2 regions of the Staphylococcus sp. NRL 16/872 genome follow, and region 2 is predicted to be linked to the other one. Evidence: riboswitches for the same ligand, from Rfam matches in the RefSeq annotation. Region 2 holds a riboswitch; the other holds the start of a gene.
The links. Region 2 has a riboswitch for FMN ahead of ribD (bifunctional diaminohydroxyphosphoribosylaminopyrimidine deaminase/5-amino-6-(5-phosphoribosylamino)uracil reductase RibD). Riboswitches for the same ligand answer to the same signal wherever they lie in the genome.

Region 1 (11,447 bases), 280 kb from region 2:
TTTTTAACAGTTAACACTTCTTCAAATGCGTTGACGTTTAACTGATGATGTTTAACTACTTCTCTATAATAAACAAGCGCTTGATTTCGATGTGGCTTACTTTCTTCAACTATAAAAGGTATATCTCCAATGCTTAATTTATCACTAGATGAGAAGAATGTTTGATGTGTTGGATATTTATAAATAGCATCCACTACATTTCCTTTCTCAATGACTAATGTTTCAATTCCTTTTTTCTTTTGTTCAATTGCGGCGCTTAAACCACATGGGCCTCCACCAATAATAATACTTTCAATGCTTTTCATGTTTTTGGCCTCCTTTAATCACCCATATATTATAGCAATAAAGTTGCTTTTACTAAATAGAAAAAATTGTTTTTAGGAAAAGAGAAGATAAAATGACAAATAAATATTACTAAATTTTAGAATATATAATAGTATATTAAAAATTTAAACAATAAAAAAGAAGCCAAAATCTAAAATTTTGACTTCTTTAAAACTAATCTTTAATAGCTTATTGAGGAATAATTAATTTCTCACCATTATTAATGTTGTTACTTGTTAAGCCATTTGCTTGTTTAATTTTGTTTACATTTTCAGCTGTACCTTTGCCATAATATTGAATAGCGATACGATATAGATTTTCGTTACCAGTTACTACATGCGTTTGCTGACCAGCAGAGGCATTATTAGATTGATTGCTACTTCCATTTGAATTTTGATTATTATTTTGATTGTTATTTTGAGTAGCTTGTGAATTAGCATTGTTATTATCGCTATTGCTATTATTAGCAGAAGCGTTATTTGTATTATTATCTGAAGAAGAGGCATTATTGTTATCGGTAGTTGCTGCCCCAGTTGAAGCATTATTATCATTACCGTTAGTAGCGCTGTCTTCAGAAGAATTTTTATCAGTTGTTGCGTTTTCGTCTGACTTATTATCGTTTACTGTAGATTTTTCAGATGATTTATCTGCTTTATTATCTTCAGAAGTTTTGTCTTTAGCATTATCTTTTTTATCTGATTTATTAGAAGTTTGCTCTGTAGCATTGTCTTGTTTAGTACCATCTTTGTCTTTATTATCGTTATTTAAATACATACCAATAAAGATAGCTAGAGCAGCTAAAATTAACAATAATGCAAGTAGTGGTAATAATATTCCCATTAAACCACGTTTTTTCTTGCCATCATGTGCATGGAAACCGTCATGGTTATCATATCTATCATTATCGCGATAATCATCGCGTCTATCACGAGAGTCCTTATGATTTTCATCATGTCTATTATGGTGGTCTAAATCACTATCTCTGTGATGATTTTTTTTATTCTTAGAAGCTGCTACACCCGCAGCCCCAGCAGCTCCGGCAGCACCAGCGCCAATCGCAGCTTTTTTGCCTTTGCTATTTTTCTTATGTTTATCATGTGAACGATTAGTATCATCATAATGTTCATCTTCGTATTTGTCATTTTCACGAACACGAGGATTTTTATCATTATTTAAATCGTTTCTATTATCACGAGAATCTATGCGGTTGTTTTTACGATTTTTCTTATTATTTTTATTACGACCAGCTGCAGCCCCAGCAGCTCCGGCAACACCAGCGCCACCAGCAATTGCAGCGTCTTTACCTTTATCTGAGCGTTCATTTTGTTTATTTTCAATATTTTCATCGTGTTGATGATTTCTTTTAGTATTTTTACGGTTTCTATGCCCATCTTCTACTTGATCAAAATCACGATGACGACGATCATTATCATTTAAACGATCTTCTTCAAATTCATCAGATTTATTAGAATGTCTTTCATTATTGCGATGATTTCTTTTTGAGTTATCTGCTTCATTGTCAAAGTGATCATTATGTACTTCTTCGAAAGATTCTTCATCGTAGCGATCATCTAATGATCCTTCATTATTGGGTTCATTTGGTTGATCATCAAATTTTTTACTACGATTTGTAGCTTGATTACGTCTTCTTTGACGTCTTTGAGAATTTCTTGGTGGAAATTGTTGATCTGATTGATTATCAAAATCATCAATAGATTCATCAGAATTTTGATTTGTATGTTCGAATTGATCGTCTGAGTCAATTGACTGACGATTTTTTTCGAAGTCATCTCTAAAATTGTTTTTAGACACAATTAACATCCTTTCTTTTCAATTATTTAATTGTCACATTACTTATACCCTCGAATGCAGCAAATATGTATCATTTTTAATGTTTTTATAAAACATTTGTTAGTATAATTATAGCCTGTATAAAATATTATAGTAAAGAAAAGCACTTAATGTTTGAATAAATTTTTTAGCTTTTCATTATACTCAAATTTTCTCTTCACTTTCTTTCTATTAAAATGATTAATAGGTGTTAAGTTAGTATCAATATCACAACATTGGGCGGGTTTAGAAGGTACTTCTCCAAAAAACTCCAGTAAATAGCTTCTTCGACATTGGTCTAAACTAGTATAGCCAATCATACGCTGATAGCCTAGTTTCTTACGCACTAAAGATAGTTTGAAAATATGCTTAAGCTGCATAATTGAGTATCTTTGATGCAAAATTTCTAATATTTCTTGTTTATTAGGAGGTAAAAAGGCACCTAAATCATAAGCTTCTACATCTTCAACTAAAATTGCATCGTTAAATAACAGCGTTTCAAGAATAAAACTGTCATCTGGTTGAAAAAGACTAATGGCTTGGCTTTGTTTGCCATCCCTTCCCGCTCTGCCGATTTCTTGTAAGTAATTTGACGGACTTGTTGATAAGTGAAAATGTATCACAGTACGAATATCCTTTTTATTAACCCCCATACCAAAGGCACTTGTTGCAACAATAACAGGAATAAAATTATTAATGAATTGCTGTTGAACAGTTTGACGTTCTTGATAAGATAAATCACCATGATAAATTCCGGTTAAATAACCTCGTTTATAAATAAGACTAGCCAATTCAAAACACATTTTCTTTGAAGAAACATAAATAATTGTTGGTCCTGAAGTTTCTAAGAAATCAAGTAACCAAGTTATTTTTTCGTCATCATTCGCAAAATTTAAGTGAGAAAAAGAGATATTCTCTCTATTCATTGTTGTTTTAATTGTTGTAAATTTTATATTTAAAATTGTTTCTAGATCTTCGGTTAAATGCGGCGGTGCTGTAGCTGTGAGTGCTAAAATAGTGGCACTTTTAAAGAATTGGGTAATTTGTCCTACTAAAGCATAATGAGGTCGGAAATCATACCCCCACTCTGATAAACAATGTGCTTCATCTAAAACAATCAAACCGAAATTAATTTTCTTGATTAGTTCAAAATGATTCGATTGTAATAAAAATTCTGGACTTAAAAATATAAACCGACTTCTCTTTAATAAATTTATATTTTCTTTCTTTTCTTGCTCTTCCATACCTGAATGAATGTAACTGACATGCTTTTCTCCTTGCGCTTTCAGTTGCATAACTTGGTCATCCATTAATGATATTAGCGGAGAAATAATGAGTGTGGGTTGCTTGTTCATATAAGTAGGAAATTGATAACATAAACTTTTCCCACTCCCAGTTGGCAGAACACCTAATGTGTGTTGCCCTTCAAGAATACTTTCTATTATTTCACGCTGGCCTGGATTAAAAGCATCATACCCAAACCATTCTTTTAGTTTATCTTTCAACACTAATATCACCTCTTTCAATACCTACAATAATTAATTTGATTTGAAAATATGATAATTGCTCGAATTGATTTTTATATATTTTCAAACGTTCACCTCTATTATCAATGTAAAACTTTTCAAAATCAGTAATTAAATTTTCATCAACGTAATCCGTATACACATGTAAATATCCTTTTATAAATAACTCCAATACATGGTCCTCTATAGTATTAATTTTTACATTTTGTATTACTGCAGCTTCATCCATTGTAATTCCTCGAAGCAATTGTTGATGTGATAATGCCGTTTTATTTAATAAAGGTGGTAATATGATTAACTTAGAAAGTATTGGAAACTGTTCTTTTTGTTCTAGGGCATACATAAGTTCCACTAAATCATTTAGCTCTAACGTAAATAAATCAGTTATAGGCATATCTTCAATCAAACTCACTTGTTGACGCGTATACATTGGCTCATCATAACCTTGTAAGTAATAATGGATATAACATTGATTATTATTTTTAGTATAAATAAAGTGGAATAACTGACATAATTCATCTTGGAAATCGTTTATTAAATCATGTTTTACTATGTCTGAATATACCTGTTTAACTCGTTGTTGAACCCTTAACTGTTGTGAAATTGGTACAAAATTTAATTTGTTATTAATATACTGAGTTATTGATTGTACTAATAATTGAATACAGCTATAAGTACTAATTAAACTATCATATGTATATCGAGGATGAATTTTCAATTGAATATGGCTACTTTCATATTTTTGAATATATCGCTCAAAAGACGGATATTTTAATTTAGGAAAACTGTGATATAATGATAAAAGTTGTTGAGAACAAGCATCAAAAAATGTTTGATGCGATTTTTTTCCAGATAATATATTATAAATACTTTTATCAGTTTTATAATTAAATGTGTGTTTATACGCATATGAAAAGATATCGTACATAGGTGAATCCTCACTTTATGAAACTTGTAATTTTAAATTAAAATAATCGATGTCTAAATTAACATTTGTTATACTAGTGTAGCATTTTTATCAAAGGAGGCGAAGAAATTGGCAAAGTATACAATCGTTGATATGGATACCTGTATAGCTTGTGGTGCATGTGGCGCAGCAGCACCGGATATTTATGATTATGACGACGAAGGTATTGCTTTCGTAATCCTTGATGATAATCAAGGTACTGCAGAAGTACCAGAAGAATTATATGAAGATATGGAAGACGCTCTTGAAGGTTGTCCAACAGATTCAATTAAAATCGAAGAGGAACCATTTGATGGCGACGCATTAAAATTTGAATAGTAAATTTAAATTAATTATATCATTAAACCATAGATGACCGACAAAGTTTTATACTTTGTCGGCTTTTTATATATAGACACTTCTTTAACATGATTTAAAAAGCTGGAACTGTATTAGTTCCAGCTTTTCTATCGACAAACTTATATAAATTATCGTCAATTTGTATTCTATTGAAGTACTCTCTTTAAACGTTTATATAAAAGCATAAAAATAACTGAAATGATAACCCCTTTAATGATGTTAAAAGGAATGATTCCAGATAAAATTATAATTTTTAAATTTGTGAAAACATCGCCTAAGTTAAAAATCATGCCATATAATGGTATCAAGACAAAGTAATTTAAGATACTTAGAACAAATGTCATAACAATCGTACCTACAGTTAGACCAATAACTAAAGAGCGAGTAGAGTGACGATATTTTTTCTTACTCACATAGTAAGCAGATAATAAGAAACTCACACCAGCTAGGAAGTTGGCAATAGGACCTACCGGATCTGCCATATTAAAAATGAAATTTAGTATATTTTTTACTAAGGCTACTATGACACCCGCTAGTGGTCCAAACGTAAAAGTAGCTAATAGTGTAGGTACATCACTAAAGTCTAATGTTAAGTATGGTGGTAAAAATGGCAATGGAAATTTTATAAATGTTAATAAAAAAGCGATTGCACTTAGCATACTTATAGTAATAAGACGTTTATTTTGTTGCATATTCAATTTTCTCCTTCCATTCATCTTACATAGAATAGGAGGATAATTTTGCGCAACAAAAAACCTCCATCTTCTCCCATCCAGACTATACTGTCGGCTTCAGATTTACACTGAATCAGCCACTTCAATGAAGCGGGTCGCAGGCTTAATTTACTGCCGGTTGGGACTTTCACCCTACCCCGAAGATGAATTTCATAATTTATTAATTTAAATTAAATATTACAATAAAGAAAAACTTTGTGCAATACACTTGCTCACTTCAAATTTAAACCCAATTGAGAGTGAAACAGAAATCTTTATTTAATAAAAAGATTTCATAGCCTAACCTCCACTCGCTTTGTCTGTATATTTTCTTTTCGAAAGTTTTTATGTTTGGACTTATTAGCTGAAAAGGATGACTAGATTTAAAAATTCTTGATTTAAGCACAATTTCAATACAGTTAGTTACTGCTAAAATGTGTAATGAGCCTATTACATTTAATAATGTAATAGGCTCATTTGAGTAAAATTAACGTTTATTTAGGTTTTGGTAATTTAATAACAAAGGTAGTTCCTTCACCTAATTTACTTTCTACTGAAATAGTACCACCATGTTCTTCAATAATCATTTTACAAATAAACAGTCCTAAACCAGTACCTTGTTTACCACGTGTTCTTGAAGCTTCTACTTTATAAAATCTATCAAATACTAAGTCAAGGTGTTCAGGTGCGATACCACTACCTGTATCATTTACATTTAATATTTGATAATTATCATCTACCGAAGATGTGATATTAATTTTGTCACCTGGTTTAGTGTAACGAGTGGCATTGTCAATTAAATTAGTTAGTACTTGATCGATACGATCTGCATCGTATTCCCACGGTTCTTCATCAATGGACGGGAGTAAATCCATGTGGATTTCTAAATCTTGGGCTTGTTGTCGATATTTCATTTGTATTTTGGATAATAAGGGTGTAATAGGTTGTATTTCTTTATTAACTGTTAAACCTTCAGCATCCATACGTGCTACATTAAGCAGTTCATTAACTAGACGGTTAAGTCGTTTTGTTTCATCTAAGACAATTGAGAGAGAGTCTCTAATTTCATCAGGTTCTGTTACAATACCATCTACAATTGACTCCGTATAACCTTGTAATAATGAAATAGGTGTACGTAATTCGTGTGATACATTGGCAATAAAATCTTTTTTCAGTTGGTCAAGATTATGTTCATTTGTCATATCTCTAATGATAACTACAATTCCACTGCGTCCATCTTGTTGAATACGTCGAATATAGCTCATAATAAACACATAAAATTTACCATTAAATTCATATTCTTGGAATTCAGTTGTTTTAGATGCAAATGTAGTTTCAATCTGTTTTTCAATATTATGGTGTGTCGTTTGATCAATAGTTGGGATAATATCATCTGCCATTTTATTAGATAATATAATTTCTCTATTATCGTTTAAGCCCAATACGCCCTCTACCATAGAATTAATTAAGCTATCGCGAATATTTCTTTGAGTTGAAATTGCTTCTACATGTTTACGTATTTGATAACTCATTTGATTAAAAGTACGTGATAATTCTCCAATTTCATCCTTAGTTGAAACAGTTGTTTTTTGAGAATAATCTCCCTTTGATACATTAAATGCTTGAGTACGAAGTTGTCGTAAAGGTTTAGTTATTTTATTAGATAAAAAGAAAGCAAATACGGTTGAAATTGCTAAGAAAATAATAGCAGTAATTAATATAATAATGGTAATTGCATTATTGGTGTCTTCAATTGATTTTAAATCTTGATAAATAAAAACACCGCTATACTTAGAGTTACTATGACTTTGTGATTGCATAGGATAACCTAATAGTATATATGATCGAGAGTTTCCATTATCGTTTATTGTTACATTTTGAGTAGCTGATTCACCTTTAGTAAACACTTGATAGAAATGACTATTATTATGGATTTCTTGTAACATTTTATTTTTAAGTGGTGTGTTTGAAGTTTTTGGTTTCATATCTTTATCAGCCATAAAAATTACGCCACCAGATCCATCGATAAGTTGCTGGCTATGTTTAATGGCTAATTGTTTATTATCTGCTTGCTCAACTAAATGGCTGATTTTAGAAGCATCTGATCTGATTTCATTCTCCGTTTGTTGTGTATAGTAATATTGTATAAATGTGATTAAGGCTGCACTTAATAAAATTAAAACTGTCGTCACTATAAAAATAATAGTTAACCACAGTTTTATTACTACACTATTTAGTCGGTTCGTCACTTGTTTTTACCTCAAATTTATAACCAACACCCCAAACAGTTTGAATCATTTGAGCAGCATCTGCAGAAACGCGATTTAATTTTTCTCTTAAGCGTTTTACATGAGTATCAACAGTTCTTAAATCTCCATAAAATTCATAGTGCCAAACCTCTTTAAGAAGTTGTTCACGATCAAATACTTTATTAGGTGTTTTAGCCAAGTAGATAAGCAATTCATATTCTTTAGGCGTCAAATTAACTTGTTGGTTATCAGCTAATACACGATGAGCGTCATTATCAATAATTAAGTGATTAAATTCAATAATATCTCTTGCGTGAGGTTCACTTTGTTCTGGTTTTGAAGATTGAGTTCTACGTAATAGGGCTTTAACTCTTAAAACAACTTCTCTCGGTGAAAATGGTTTAACAATATAATCATCTGCACCTGATTCAAAACCTTCCACTCTATTCGTTTCTTCTCCTTTAGCTGTAAGCATTATAATAGGTGTATCTTTATGCTCACGCAATTTAGATGCCATTTCAATTCCATCCATTTCTGGAAGCATCAAGTCCAATAGAATGCACGCATAGTCATTTTCCATGGCAAGGTTATAAGCCTCTTTACCATCACTTGCTTCATGGATAGTAAACGATTCTCTTTCTAAATAGAGTTTTAATAATCTTCTAATTCTATCTTCATCGTCTACAATTAAAATTTCATTCGTCATTTTGCTCTCTACCTCCTACACATGCTCTTACTCTATATATTATAGCACATAGCACTGTTCAAATCTCTAGTTAGTGGTTATATTGTGAAAAAAATATCAAATGAAATTTTGTGTAATTAATTTCATTTGATATTTGAATTAGAAATAATTTTATTTTCCGTTTTCAGCCATATGTCTTAGAACTTTTACTTCATGAGGAGATAAAACTCTACCCTCACCTGCATTTAAACCTTTTAGATTTAAATTACCAAACTCGATTCTGGTTAATTTATCAACTTTATGACCGAAATGCTCAAACATGCGTCTTACTTGTCTGTTACGTCCTTCGCTAATAGTAATTTCTACAAGTGTCGTATTTTTCTCTTTATCTTGTTTTTTGACTTTAACTTGTGCTGGTTGTGTGAAGCCGTCTTCAAGTTCAATACCGTGCTCCAATGCTTTTACTTCTTCGCGCATAAGGTAACCTTTTAACTTAGCTACATATTTTTTTTGAATATGATATCTCGGATGAGTCATTAAGTTAGTGAATTCCCCATCATTCGTTAACAGTAATAATCCAGATGTATCATAATCTAAGCGTCCAACTGGATAAATACGTGTTTCTAAGTCATCGAAGTAATCAGTTACTACTGTACGTCCTCTATCATCTGAAACGCTTGTAATAACTTGAGTTGGTTTATAAAATAAAATATACATTTTATCTTCTTGTTCAATTTTAATGCCTTCAACCTCTACTGTATCTGATGGTTTCACTTTTGTACCAAGCTCAGTTACTACTTCCCCATTTACTTTTACTTTTCCATCAGCAATTAAAGTTTCAGCTTTTCTGCGTGACGTATAACCACTATTAGCAATTCTTTTTTGTAATCTTTCTAATTCTTTGCTCATTTTGAGTCTCCTTTTTGATTTACAAGGTTACTGAAGAAATCTTCCATTTCTTCTTCATCTTCCTCAGTAGTTGGTAAATCTTCAATTTTTTCAAGTCCAAATACATTTAAAAATAAATCAGTCGTATTTAAAAGATGGCTTCGCGATTGTTCATTGTCTTTAGCTTCTATTAACCCGCGTGCGATAAGAGTACGAACAGCACCATCTGAATTGATTCCTCTAATTAATTCTATATCGCTTCTAGTTAAAGGTTGATTATAAGCAATAATAGATAAAGTTTCCATAGCAGCTTGAGAAAGTTTCATATTAGATTTCTGTTCAACCAACTGTTCTATATATGAAGCAGCTTCTTTTTTTGAAGTTAAAATATAAATATTTCCATATTTTTGGATAGCAAGTCCTTCTGAATGAAATGACTCAATAAGATTGGATAAAGCATTTAAATCGATATCCAGAATTTCAGCTAACTGAGAAGCTTCAAGGCCTTCATCGCCTGCCGTATATAATAATGCTTCTAAAATTCCTATATTACCCAATATTGAAATTCACTCCTCTAATGATGTTAATGTCGTCAAAACTTTTAGTTTGCTCTATATTGATTAAACCAGCTTTTGACATTTCTAAAATAGCTAAAAAATGTGTCACTACATGTTCGATAGGCTCATGAAATGTAAATAAGCTAAAGAAATTTAATGAAGCTTTACTTTGTAATTGCTGTGATACTTTTTCAGTAGCTTGTTGTATTGTGAAAGACTCTTTTGTAATTTCCACTGTTTTTGGTGTATTCAAAGCCACTCTACTTTTAACACGTTGATAAGCAACAATTAAATCTGTTAAATCTATCGTTTGGTTACTGTCCCAAGTAGTATCTTTTTCAAGATGAGATAAATCGGTAGGATGTTTTGTAAAGTATAATTCACGTTCTTCTTTTTTATCATTTAATAACATCGTATATTCTTTATAATTTTGATATTCAATTAATCTTCCTACTAAGTCTTCACGTGGGTCCTCTTCTAACTCATCTACTGTTTCATGTTGAGGTAACAGTAACTTACTTTTAATCATTAAGAGTTCTGAAGCCATAACTAAATATTCACTTGCTACATTGATTTCTAACTGTTTCATTGCATGTACATACTGCATATATTGTTCAGTCAAAGCTTTCATCGGTATATCATAAATATCAATTTCGTACTTTTGTATTAAATGTAATAATAAATCTAGAGGGCCATTAAAGGCATCTAACTTAACTTCATACATAATTATCGTCCTTATATTAATTCTCTGTCGTGCATAATTTACTAAAGTATTATAGCATGAATATCATAAACATTTAAATTGAGGTTGAAGTAGAATGGAACACGCATTAATTGATTTTTATTATCAATTTCATAAGCATCAACATTATTTTTTATGTCATGATATTTTAGAAGATGCTTGGAAAGCTAATCCTTATTTTTCTAAAAATGAAGCAATTGTAAGCCTTATATTGTTTACTACTGCTATGTATCATTATAGAAGAGAGAATTATATTGGAGCATTAAAAAGTTGTAAAAAAGCATTAATCACATTTCAAAATGCTAAAGATAAATCTAGTGTTGGTTTACAGGAAGAAAAATATGAAGCATTATTAAATACTCAAATTGAAAAGATTGCACAACATGAACAATTTACTCCTATAAAGTTACCTATTAACAAGCAATTTGAAAATAAAATCTATACTGAAATGCCAGATTATGAATTTAATGAATTTGTAGTCAAAGATGATTACATCGTACATCACCACTTGCGGAGAGATCGCAGTGAAGTAATTGCTGCTAGACAACATGCGATTTTAAATAAAAAAAATAAAGAAATATAAATGCATTATACTTCTTTATCATTACAATATTTAAGCTCTTGGAT
Region 2 (11,447 bases):
GCCCTCCTAATTTCACCCCTATACCACATACTATAATTCCTACAATATAACTAACTAAAGCGTAAATGAATAATAATGTAAAGGAATGATGATGAAACATTTTAACAAGTTCTAATTGAAATGTTGAAAATGTAGTTAAGGCACCTAAAAATCCGGTAGTAAGACCTTTTTTTAATATAGGATGGTCTTTAAAGTACTGAATAACTATAGTTGAAAGGTATCCCATTAGAATGGCACCAACTAAATTAGCTATTAAAGTACCTATTGGAAAGGCAGTGCCATCATTTAAAAAAGATATGAGATATCTAAGCAATGCACCTACCATTCCACCTATAAAGACAAAAATATATTGCATGAACTTTCACCTTTAATTTGAAAATATTTTAATTTTTGAATGCTTAAAATTTTCGCTAAAAATTAAGAAAAAACACCAAATGTTGTAATTGAGGCGAAAATATGGAACAGGATAACGACTAAAATAATAAAAGGTAAAATTTTAGTTGCAGTTCTTAGCTTATCTTTTTTGGAACCAAGATGTTTAATTGCTTTATCTGAAAATATAATTGAAGTAATTAAAATAATTACATTGAGAATACTACAAGCAATTAATAAATATTTTATTGATGTAATTTGTTTACTTAATAATGGATTAAATGTATTAAAATAAAAACTTATAATTAATAATACAACTGAAATAACAAAGTACTTATTAGATTTCGACATATTGAACCTCCTGTGCGACATCATTACATTATATTACCATATTTATAGAATTGGATACTAGCACGTTATAGTAGGGGGGATTCATTTTCAAAAATAAGCAAAACATTCGCGAACTATCACTAAGAATGATATAAATAGTTTATAATCATTTAACTTTACGAAATTGAAAATATCATATAAAGTTCATAATAAAATATACATATTTGAAATTTAAGTTCATACTATCAGTATATTTCTAGATTCGTAAAAATTAATTTGGAGGAATAGTAAGATGGCTAAACTAAATGTAGAAGTATTTGCGGATGGCGCAGATATCGAACAAATGAAAGCAGCATATAAAAATAAAGAAGTGGATGGTTTCACAACTAACCCTAGTTTAATGGCAAAAGCAGGTGTTACTGATTATAAAGCATTTGCTGAAGAAGCGGTTCGCGAAATTCCTGATGCATCTATTTCATTTGAAGTGTTCTCAGATGATTTAGAAACTATGGAAAAAGAAGCTGAAATCTTAAAACAATATGGTGAGAATGTATTTGTTAAAATTCCAATTGTAAATTCTAAAGGTGAATCAACAATTTCATTAATTAAAAAATTATCAGCAGATAACGTTCGTTTAAATGTAACTGCAGTTTATACAATTGAACAAGTAAAAGAAATTACTGAAGCGGTAACTGCTGGAGTACCTACTTATATTTCAGTATTTGCTGGACGTATTGCAGATACAGGTGTAGATCCACTTCCATTAGTGAAAGAATCTGTTGAAGTTGCACATAGTAAAGAAGGCGTTAAATTATTATGGGCAAGCTGCCGTGAAACATTTAACGTAATTCAAGCTGACCAACTTGGTGTCGATATTATTACATGTCCTGCTGACGTTGTGAAAAAAGTAAACACTAACCTAGGTCGTGACATTAATGAATTATCAGTAGATACTGTTAAAGGTTTCGCTAAAGATATTCAAAGTTCAGGATTATCTATCTTATAATTTTAAAATAAATGAAAAAGAGCGAATCAGAAATCTTTTTGGTTAAAATGGATTTCTGGTTCGCTTCTTTTATTTTTAGAGCATAACATCTTGCTACTCTTCATAAACTCCGATAAGATTTATGAGTAAGAGAGGAAAAGGAGAGAAACAACTAAGTATGAAACAAACAGCCTTTGAACAAAAAGTTAAAAAGCAATTATGGTTTTTAAACAAAAAAGAGAAAAAATTACTTGAAGATAAATTGACTATGCATCATCAAAAAAATGATGAATATAATTATCATAAACCAGTTACCTTTGCTAACGCCTTTTTAAAACAATATATTTTTAAAGAAAAAAGTACTTCAAGCACGAGTTTATTTATAATGTTAATCGTGATGGTCATCATTTATGCATTGTTATTAGGTTTATTCTTAGCCGGATTTATCACGAGTTTAACGGCAGTAAATTATTTCGTTAATCCTCAAGTTGCTATGCCAGTTATAAATGTTCTTTTAATTTTAATAGGTGCAATCCTATTAGCTTTAGTCAGTTTATTATTAATTAAATCGGTGACAGCGCTATTTACTAAAAAATTGTTAGAGTACAAATTTAATAAAACGTCGTAGATTTTTGTACTAAATGAAATAATAATAGGCTTTCTTGCCATTTCTTATAGATCAACGTATAAGGTTCGTCAATTTTAAATTGAATTGAATTATCGAACGTTACGATAGTTCCAGTGCTGTTAGACGTTAAGCCTACAATCGCTTGTGCATTTAAATAAACTTGTAATGGAGCGCGTTGTTGCTTCACTGGGAAGAGAATCACTTTATTAGAAATATATAATGGTACTAATTTATTAATTGCCAACAGACGTTTCGCTAACTTTACTTGCTGTGAATAAGAACGTTGATATTGCTCTAAATAATAAATCAGTACCTTTTTTATTGGAAAAGGCAGTACCATGTCATAGGTCGTAAAGCAACACTTTGTCTTAAGCGAACTACCTGACATAGTTTGAATATATAATAAATTGTATGAATTATGTGGTAGCATGTTATACACCTACTTGATAATAAGTTTGTAATTTATTAAACGCTGAGGATTTATATTTTTTAATAGTAGTGGTTGAGACACCCATTAACTTAGCAATTTCATATTGTTTATAACCTTTTACATAATATGAAAGCCATGTATATTCATGGACTAGAAGAAGGTGTTCAACATCTTGGAGCCAACTATAAAGTTGAGGATAATGGGAAAATTTTAATGAAGAATTCATAATAGGGGTATCAATATTGACAGTTTCAGGTTTAAATTTTTCCCGTCTAAACAAGTCGATAAGATAGAATTTCAGACGGGTATAAAGAAAAGAGTTAAGACTTATTGAAGAATTTGAATCATAGACAAGTGACAATTGCCATAATTTAATTAAAAGTAGTTGGTAAAATTCATCATAATTATACTTTATATGGTATTGTTTTAACAAATAATGAATAATTTTATAATGATTAGTATAGATTTCTTCAAAACTCAATGTATTCGAGCTAACCTCCTTTGTTATGTACATAACTTAATTTTCCGGATAAATAAATATTAATATAGCAACCATGAATTATCATTTGCGTAATTTAAAAAATAGGTGTTAAATAGTAAACATAGAATGACAAAAACTATCTATTTATTACATTAAAAGGTTTGTTAGAATAAAATTCTACATTTAATCAGTGGGAGGTATGAAGTTGGATTACGCACATTTAAATCTTGAACATTTCTTTGCGAGAAATGATGATTTAGATATTATTAGAGATCGTTCTGAATTTGTGATGATTAACAATTTCACTAATGAAATGATGTATCGTGATGGCGAAGTTGAAGGTACAATTGATTTGAACCAATATTATTATAAGAATAGATCACAAGCTGCGAGTTTCATTATGATGGATTACCGCAATGAGAGTAAATAATTTTTATATTTCTTAATCTAGATAGCAAATAAATTAAATATAGATATGCAAGTAATGAAATTCCGCTTATTTCATTACTTTTTATTTTGTTAAGTTTCATTTTGATTACTGTTATTTTATGAATTTGTAACATTGCAATTATAAAATTGTTTAACCTTAGTAATAATGTTAAACTTTTTATCATGATATAGTTTATTAAAGATTACAAGAATGACCTAAGAGGTGTGAATATGACGAAGCACAAGAAGGGCTCTATAATAGGACTTGTAGGGTTGCTCATTGTTTTAGTGGTAGCTGGTTTCGTCTTCTTTTCAATGATTTCTGATCAAATTTTTTTCAAAAATGTTGATGAAGAAGAAAGTGTAGAGCATTTAAATGTTACATTAAATAAAGCTGCAGAAAAGCAAATCGATAATTATACAAGTCAACAAGTGTCTAATAAAAGTAATAATGCTTGGAGAGATGCTTCAGCAAGTGAAATAAAAGCTGCAATGGATAGTAGTAAATTCATTGAGGATGACAAACAAAAATATCAATTTTTAGATTTATCAAAATATCAAGGTATTGATGAAAAGCGTATCAAACGTATGTTATTTGATAGACCTACTTTATTAGAACATACGGATGCATTCGTTAATGCCGCTAAAGAAAAACACGTAAATGAAGTATATTTAATTTCTCATGCATTATTAGAAACAGGCTCTGTCAAAAGTGATTTAGCTAAAGGTGTTGAAATTGACGGTAAAAAGTATTATAACTTTTACGGTGTTGGAGCTTTAGATGAAGACCCTATTAAAACAGGTTCAGAATACGCTAAAAAACATGGTTGGGATACACCTGAGAAAGCAATTAAAGGTGGAGCGGATTTCATTCACCAACATTATTTATCACACAGTGACCAAAATACACTTTATAGTATGAGATGGAATCCTAAAAATCCTGGCGAACATCAATATGCGACAGATATTAAATGGGCAGAAAATAATGCCGAAATTATCGCAGATTTCTATAAAGAAATGAAAACAGAAGGTAAATATTTTAAACTTTATGTATATAAAGACGATACGAAACATCAAAAATAATAAAAAATTAACCAGCGTACACAAAGGTTTTAAAGATTGTGTACGCTGGTTTTCTATAATGTAGAAAAACACATAAAGTTATTTAGCTTGCTTCCCAAATAATTTTAGTATGAAGACGGAAAGGGTTATCAATAGGTTGAATTATTCGGCTTTATTTTTTCTATTCAACCAAGAGAACGCAATAACAAATACGATGACAACTTTAAGTAAAAATTTCATATTAATTCACCTCAAATAGATTCTATCATATCTTATAATGGTTAAAAGTAATTATTAATGGCTATACTTGAATAAGACTATATTTTTAAGGGCATTGATATAATACTATTATGATATAAATGAGATAGACAGAAGGATGATGTTAAAAATGCGTGTAGCAATAATTGGAATGGGAACCGCTGGCGTAAGTGTATTACGACAATTAGTTAAAAATGAAGATTTTAAAAAGTTAAAGGTAGATGTATATGATAATGAAGTGAATATGGGACAAGGCGTACCTTTTCAAAACGATAGTAGCCAACTATTAATTAATTTGCCTACAAAAAATATGAGTTTAAATTTAGATGATGATGAAGAATTCTGGAAATGGTATCAAAATCAGAATGAATTCAAATTTGACAACCCTAACTATTTGCCAAGATTCGTCTTCGGTCATTATATGAAATCATATTTATCAGATTACGTAGCTATGTATGACAATTTGAATGTTATTAACAAACAAGTATATGAAATATTTACTAACTCTGATGTCGATGAAACGACGTTGAAATATTATGTTTGTACGTCTGAGGATATGACGCAATGGAAAGAATACGATTATATTTTCTTAACAATTGGAACATTCTCTTATCATGATCCCTATCATTTGAAAGGCAAGAAAGGATACATACAAACACCATATCCTACATATCATACATTAGATGAAGTTGAACAAACAGATAGTATTGCCATCATTGGCACAGGCTTAGCGAGTTTAGATGTAGTACGTTATGTCGCTACGCATCATGCTAAATTGCCAATAACAATGACAAGTAGATCTGCTAACTTACCAAGCGTAAGAGGTAATATGATAGATATTGATTTTAAATATTTAACGAAAGAAAAATTCAATGAAATTAAGACACAACATTATGGGAATGTACCACTTGAAAAAGCATTCGAATTATTTAAATTAGAATGTGATTTATATGATGTTAAGTTAGATAAAATGGTTCATCGTAGAACAGGCGATACTATTAAAGATCTACAATTCGACTTAAATCGACCTGATGAATTAGGTGTCTTTCAAAGTATCATTGAAAACGTTAAAGAAAACCTAAATTGGATATGGAATAGTTTCAGTCGTAGTGATCAAAAAGAATTTGATAAACGTTTTACTAAAATAATTCAATTAAATTCTAATCCGATGCCTCCTCGTACAGCTCGTTTAATTATTGATTTAATTAATGATGGGTCTTTAATCATAAAAAAAGGCTTAGAAGATATTAAATATGAGGATAATTTATTTAATTTGAAATTTAAAGATGAAGCGAAAGTACATCAATATAATGTAGTGATTAATTCTACTGGTTCTAAAACCCATTTATCAGATTTAGATGAAGATGATCAACTTGTATTAAATCTTGAGAATCGTCAAATTGTTCAGGCTCATCCTATGGGTGGTATTCAAATTATTCCAGAAACCAATCAAGTGATTAGTCCACGATATGGCACATTGCATAATATGATTGCGATTGGACAAGTCACAAATGGCGTTAATAAATTACGTAATGGGGTTAAAATGATTGTCACTCAAGCGGTAAGTTCTGTGAATTACCTGTATGAAATTCAAAGTGAATTTGATCATGAATAAACATAGGGTTACACCGAATGTTGAAAAAGGCTACATTTAGTGACTAAATCGTCTATATTACTGTATTTCTTTGTTTGTAATTTTCTAAAAATAAGCGTATGATTAATTGTGTAGTAATTAACTACATTAACTCTAAAGTTATCACAATTTCATAGTAATTCTTTCGGGGCAGGGTGTGATTCCCAACCGGCAGTAATTTAAGCCTGCGACCTGCTTGTAGCTAAGAAGTACAGGTGGCTGATCTAGTGAGAATCTAGAGCCGACAGTAATAGTCTGGATGGGAGAAAGAATGAAGACGCGCTATTGATAGAATAGACGTTTATTTAAATATGGATAGTTTACTAATCGTAGTAAGCTTATTTAACTATACATGTAACTCCCTATGCCTGAATGAAGATTTTAGGCATAGTTTTTTTATTGAGGTGATAATTTGAGTAATTATATGCAATATGCAATTCAACTTGCACAAATGGTGGACGGACAAACTGGAGTTAATCCTCCAGTAGGCTCAGTGGTAGTAAATGATGGTCGCATAGTAGGTCTTGGTGCACATCTCAAGCAAGGCGATAAACATGCTGAAGTTCAAGCTTTAGATATGGCGCAAGAAAAGGCAAAAGGCGGCACCATTTACATTTCTTTAGAGCCTTGTACACATTATGGTTCAACGCCACCTTGTGTAAATAAAATTATAGAATTTGGACTAAGTAAAGTCATTTATGCAGTTAAAGATACTACATTACCTTCTGAAGGAGACAAGATTTTACAAGAGGCTGGTATTGAAGTTGAATATCAACCTTCAGATGAAGCTACGATTCTTTATAAAGACTTTTTCAAAGCGAAAGAAAATAAAGTTCCTGAAATTACAGTAAAAGTTTCCACATCTTTGGATGGCAAACAAGCCACAGATAATGGTCAAAGCCAATGGATAACGAATAAATATGTGAAACAAGATGTTTATCAATTGAGACATACACATGATGCTGTGTTAACAGGTAATGGAACGGTTGAAGCAGATAACCCACAATATACAACGCGAATTCAAGATGGCAAACATCCAGTTCGAATCGTATTATCGAAAAGTGGGGAGATCGATTTCTCAAAACAAATGTTTCAAGATAACTTTAGTGATATTTGGATTTATACCGAAAATCAATCGCTTAGTAGTTCATCTGAACATATTAAAATTATAAAATTAACTGAATGCAAATTAGCAAACATCTTAGCTGATATATATGATAAAGGTGTTGGAAAGCTACTTGTAGAGGCAGGTCCTCGTGTTACTTCAGAATTTCTCCAAACTAATTATGTTAATCAACTTATTATTTATTATGCCCCGATAATAATAGGTGGTTCCGGTCAATATCAATTCTATCAAACAGATGAAGTGATTGATTTAAACGAAGCCACTCAATTTGAAATTATTTCTACAGAGTTAATTCATCAAAATATTAAAATGACATTGCGAAAGAAGTGAACTAAGAATGTTTACAGGTATCGTTGAAGAGATAGGTACTATAAAAAATATTCGTACGCAACAATCTGTTAAAACGCTAGATATCGCCTGTCAACGCATTTTAGAAGATATGCATATCGGCGATTCGATTAGTGTCAATGGCGCATGTTTAACAGTTATCGATTTTCACAGTAATTATTTTTCTGTGCAAGTGATTAAAGGTACTGAAAACAAGACCTATTTATCCAATATAAAACTAAATGACGTAGTGAATTTAGAACGTGCTATGGCAGGGAATGGACGCTTTGGCGGACATTTCGTCTTAGGTCATGTAGATGAGGTAGGTACGATTATGAATGTAAAAGAAACACCTAACTCACGTATCGTGAATATTAAAGCCCCACCGCACACTATCAAACAAATGGTGAAACAAGGTTCTATAACAGTTGATGGTGTTAGTCTTACAGTTTTTGATTTGCATAGTAATAGTTTCGATATACATTTAATTCCTGAAACAAGACGTTCTACAATTCTTTCCTCAAAAAAGATTGGCGATTACGTTCATTTAGAAACAGATGTACTTTTCAAATATGTAGAGAATATCGTGAAAGCAAATGATTCGGATTTAACAATTGATAAATTAAAAGCATTTGGTTTTTAGGAGTTTAGGAGGGCATAATATGAAGTTTGATGACATCAATGTAGCACTTGAAGCTTTAAAACATGGTAAAAGTATTATCGTGGTAGATGATGAAGATCGTGAAAATGAAGGCGACTTAATTGCAGTTACTGAATGGATGGAAGATGATACGATTAATTTCATGGCACAACATGGCCGAGGGTTAATATGTGCACCTATAAGTAAAGAAATTGCGAATCGTTTAAATCTTGTATCAATGGTTAAAAATAACACTGATGATTATGGAACGAACTTTACTGTAAGTGTGGACCATGTCTCAACATCAACAGGTATCAGCGCATTTGATCGCATGGCTACTGCACGCGCTTTAATTAATCCAGAATCTACACCGGAAAGTTTTAACAGACCTGGTCATCTTTTTCCACTAATTGCTAAAGATAATGGTGTATTAGAAAGAATGGGCCATACAGAAGCGGCTGTAGATTTAGCTATTTTAACTGGTGCGCAACCAGCAGGTGTTATCTGTGAGATTATGAACGACGATGGCACTATGGCGAAGGGTCAAGACTTAGTAGCGTTCAAGGAGAAGCATCAATTAAAAATGATTACAATTCAAAGTTTAATTGAATATCGTAAAAAAAGAGCGAATGATGTGGAACTAAAAGCACGTGTTAATATGCCAACAGATAATGGCGACTTCGAGATGTATGGTTTTCAATCTTCATTAACTGATGAAGAAATCGTTGTTCTTGCGAAAGGAGAACCACGTAGTACTGAAAATGTAAGAATTCATTCTGCTTGTTTAACGGGAGATATCTTCCATAGTCAGCGATGTGATTGTGGTGCGCAATTAGAAGCGGCTATGAATTACATTAATGAACATGGTGGTTTAATTATTTATCTTCCTCAAGAAGGAAGAGGGATTGGCTTGATTAATAAATTACGAGCTTATGAATTAATTGAACGTGGTCATGATACAGTAACTGCCAATTTAGCATTAGGCTTCGATGAAGATTTACGCGATTATCATATTGCAGCTCGTATTCTTAATTATTTTAATGTACAACAAGTTAATTTGTTAAGTAACAATCCTAAGAAATTTGAAGGATTAGAAGAGTATGGGATTAAAGTAGCTGATCGTACGGAAATTATAGTTCCGGAAACAGCACATAATCACGATTATATGACAACGAAAAAACTTAAAATGGGACATTTAATTTAGGAGGAGATTTAACATGAACTTTGAAGGTAAATTAGTAGGTACAGATTTAAAAATTGCGGTAGTAGTTAGTAGATTTAATGATTTTATTACAGGTCGTCTTTTGGATGGTGCACAAGATACATTAATTAGACACGGGGTGGATGAAAATAATATCGACGTGGCTTATGTACCAGGTGCATTTGAAATACCTTTAGTAGCTAAAAAATTAGCTCAAAAAGGTGAATATGATGCTGTTATTACACTTGGTTGTGTAATTAGAGGCGCTACATCACATTATGACTATGTATGTAACGAAGTGGCTAAAGGCGTATCTAAAGCGAATGATGTTACTGACACGCCAGTTATTTTTGGTATATTAACAACAGAAAGTATTGAACAAGCTGTTGAACGTGCAGGTACTAAAGCGGGTAATAAAGGTGCTGAAGCGGCGGTTAGTGCAATTGAAATGGCTAACTTACTTAAACAATTTTAAGTACTTGCGAGAAAGGCTTAAGCCTGTAGTCTTGTAAAGCAGTTCTTAAATGGATTGACATTACACTTAAGTTGAGACGCTTGCCTAGGGGGCTGGGTCGAGCCTTGGTCTTGTAAAGTAGTTCTTAGATGAATGTTACTCATTTTGTTGCGACGCTTTCTTGCGAGAAAGGCTTAAGCCTGTAGTCTTAAGCTCTTTCTTTTCCGCCAAGAGTCGCGCAACATCATTCGTTATTCATCTTAGAACTTCTTACGTAAGTGTTTGAACACTTACGTTCCTTCCCCAGCTTGCTTTGTTTGTAGACTTTCTATGCGAAAGTCTCTTTGCTGGGGCCCCGCGCTCAACTACGTTCCATTATCCATTTTAGAACTACTTACCTATGTGCTATAGCACTTATGTTCATTAATAATTAGCATAGGAGTCTTCACAACTACACTTCGTTATCTATCTTAGAACGACTTACGCAAGTGTTAGAACACTTACGTTCCTTCCCCAGCTTGCTTTGTTTGTAGACTTTCTATGCGAAAGTCTTTGTGCTGGGGCCCCGCGCGCAACCCATTCGTTATTCATCTTAGAACTACTTACGTAAGTGTATGAACATTTACGTTCATTTATATTTTATAATTAAATATTAAAAAAATAGGGCACTTCGTTCGATTTAATGAATATTATTAAATCAACGAAGTGCCTTATGTATTCACTCTATTTTAGAATATCTATTTCAATTCTTAATCTTCATTCACCCATTTATTTTCTTAGTAGTTTGGTAGCTCCTGAAAAGATAGCTAAGCTTCCAATTCCAATTGCACTAGCTAGACCGACTTTTTTCAATGTTTCTGTTGAAACAAATTCTTGATATGCCAATGCTAAGTTTTGTGGGCGTTCTGCAAGGCGACGCATGAAGTAAGCAAACCAGTCATTACCATATGGTACATACTCAGTGAAATGATAGCCTTCTCTAGCAATTTCTTCAGCTAATTCACTGCGGAAACCATATAACATTTGGAATTCAAAATTATCCTTATCAATATGATGATCTTTTGCAAATTGTTTAACGTGATTGATAATTT

Region 1: it holds a riboswitch for FMN, as region 2 does, so the genes downstream of both, MT340_RS06960 (ECF transporter S component) here and ribD (bifunctional diaminohydroxyphosphoribosylaminopyrimidine deaminase/5-amino-6-(5-phosphoribosylamino)uracil reductase RibD) in region 2, are expected to answer to the same signal.

What each region holds. Positions count from the first base shown of each region.
Region 1 covers NZ_CP119327.1:1,372,902-1,384,348, reverse strand. Annotated here, with positions in the region: gene ypdA (bacillithiol disulfide reductase YpdA) at 1-305, opposite strand, end outside; gene ebpS (elastin-binding protein EbpS) at 514-2,145, opposite strand; gene MT340_RS06975 (RecQ family ATP-dependent DNA helicase) at 2,283-3,662, opposite strand; gene MT340_RS06970 (helix-turn-helix domain-containing protein) at 3,649-4,608, opposite strand; gene MT340_RS06965 (ferredoxin) at 4,717-4,965, shown strand; gene MT340_RS06960 (ECF transporter S component) at 5,133-5,678, opposite strand; FMN riboswitch at 5,743-5,869, opposite strand; gene MT340_RS06955 (ATP-binding protein) at 6,194-7,948, opposite strand; gene MT340_RS06950 (response regulator) at 7,929-8,654, opposite strand; gene MT340_RS06945 (pseudouridine synthase) at 8,805-9,542, opposite strand; gene scpB (SMC-Scp complex subunit ScpB) at 9,539-10,078, opposite strand; gene MT340_RS06935 (segregation and condensation protein A) at 10,071-10,802, opposite strand; gene MT340_RS06930 (DUF309 domain-containing protein) at 10,897-11,403, shown strand; gene xerD (site-specific tyrosine recombinase XerD) at 11,434-11,447, opposite strand, start outside.
Region 2 covers NZ_CP119327.1:1,093,538-1,104,984, forward strand. Annotated here, with positions in the region: gene crcB (fluoride efflux transporter CrcB) at 1-355, opposite strand, end outside; gene MT340_RS05590 (hypothetical protein) at 418-723, opposite strand; gene MT340_RS05595 (transaldolase) at 995-1,708, shown strand; gene MT340_RS05600 (hypothetical protein) at 1,866-2,315, shown strand; gene MT340_RS05605 (competence protein ComK) at 2,299-2,745, opposite strand; gene MT340_RS05610 (sigma-70 family RNA polymerase sigma factor) at 2,747-3,226, opposite strand; gene MT340_RS05615 (hypothetical protein) at 3,432-3,656, shown strand; gene sagB (peptidoglycan release complex glucosaminidase SagB) at 3,887-4,738, shown strand; gene MT340_RS05625 (FAD/NAD(P)-binding protein) at 5,106-6,590, shown strand; FMN riboswitch at 6,746-6,883, shown strand; gene ribD (bifunctional diaminohydroxyphosphoribosylaminopyrimidine deaminase/5-amino-6-(5-phosphoribosylamino)uracil reductase RibD) at 7,021-8,064, shown strand; gene MT340_RS05635 (riboflavin synthase) at 8,072-8,704, shown strand; gene ribB (3,4-dihydroxy-2-butanone-4-phosphate synthase) at 8,724-9,905, shown strand; gene ribH (6,7-dimethyl-8-ribityllumazine synthase) at 9,919-10,377, shown strand; gene MT340_RS05650 (proline dehydrogenase family protein) at 11,125-11,447, opposite strand, start outside.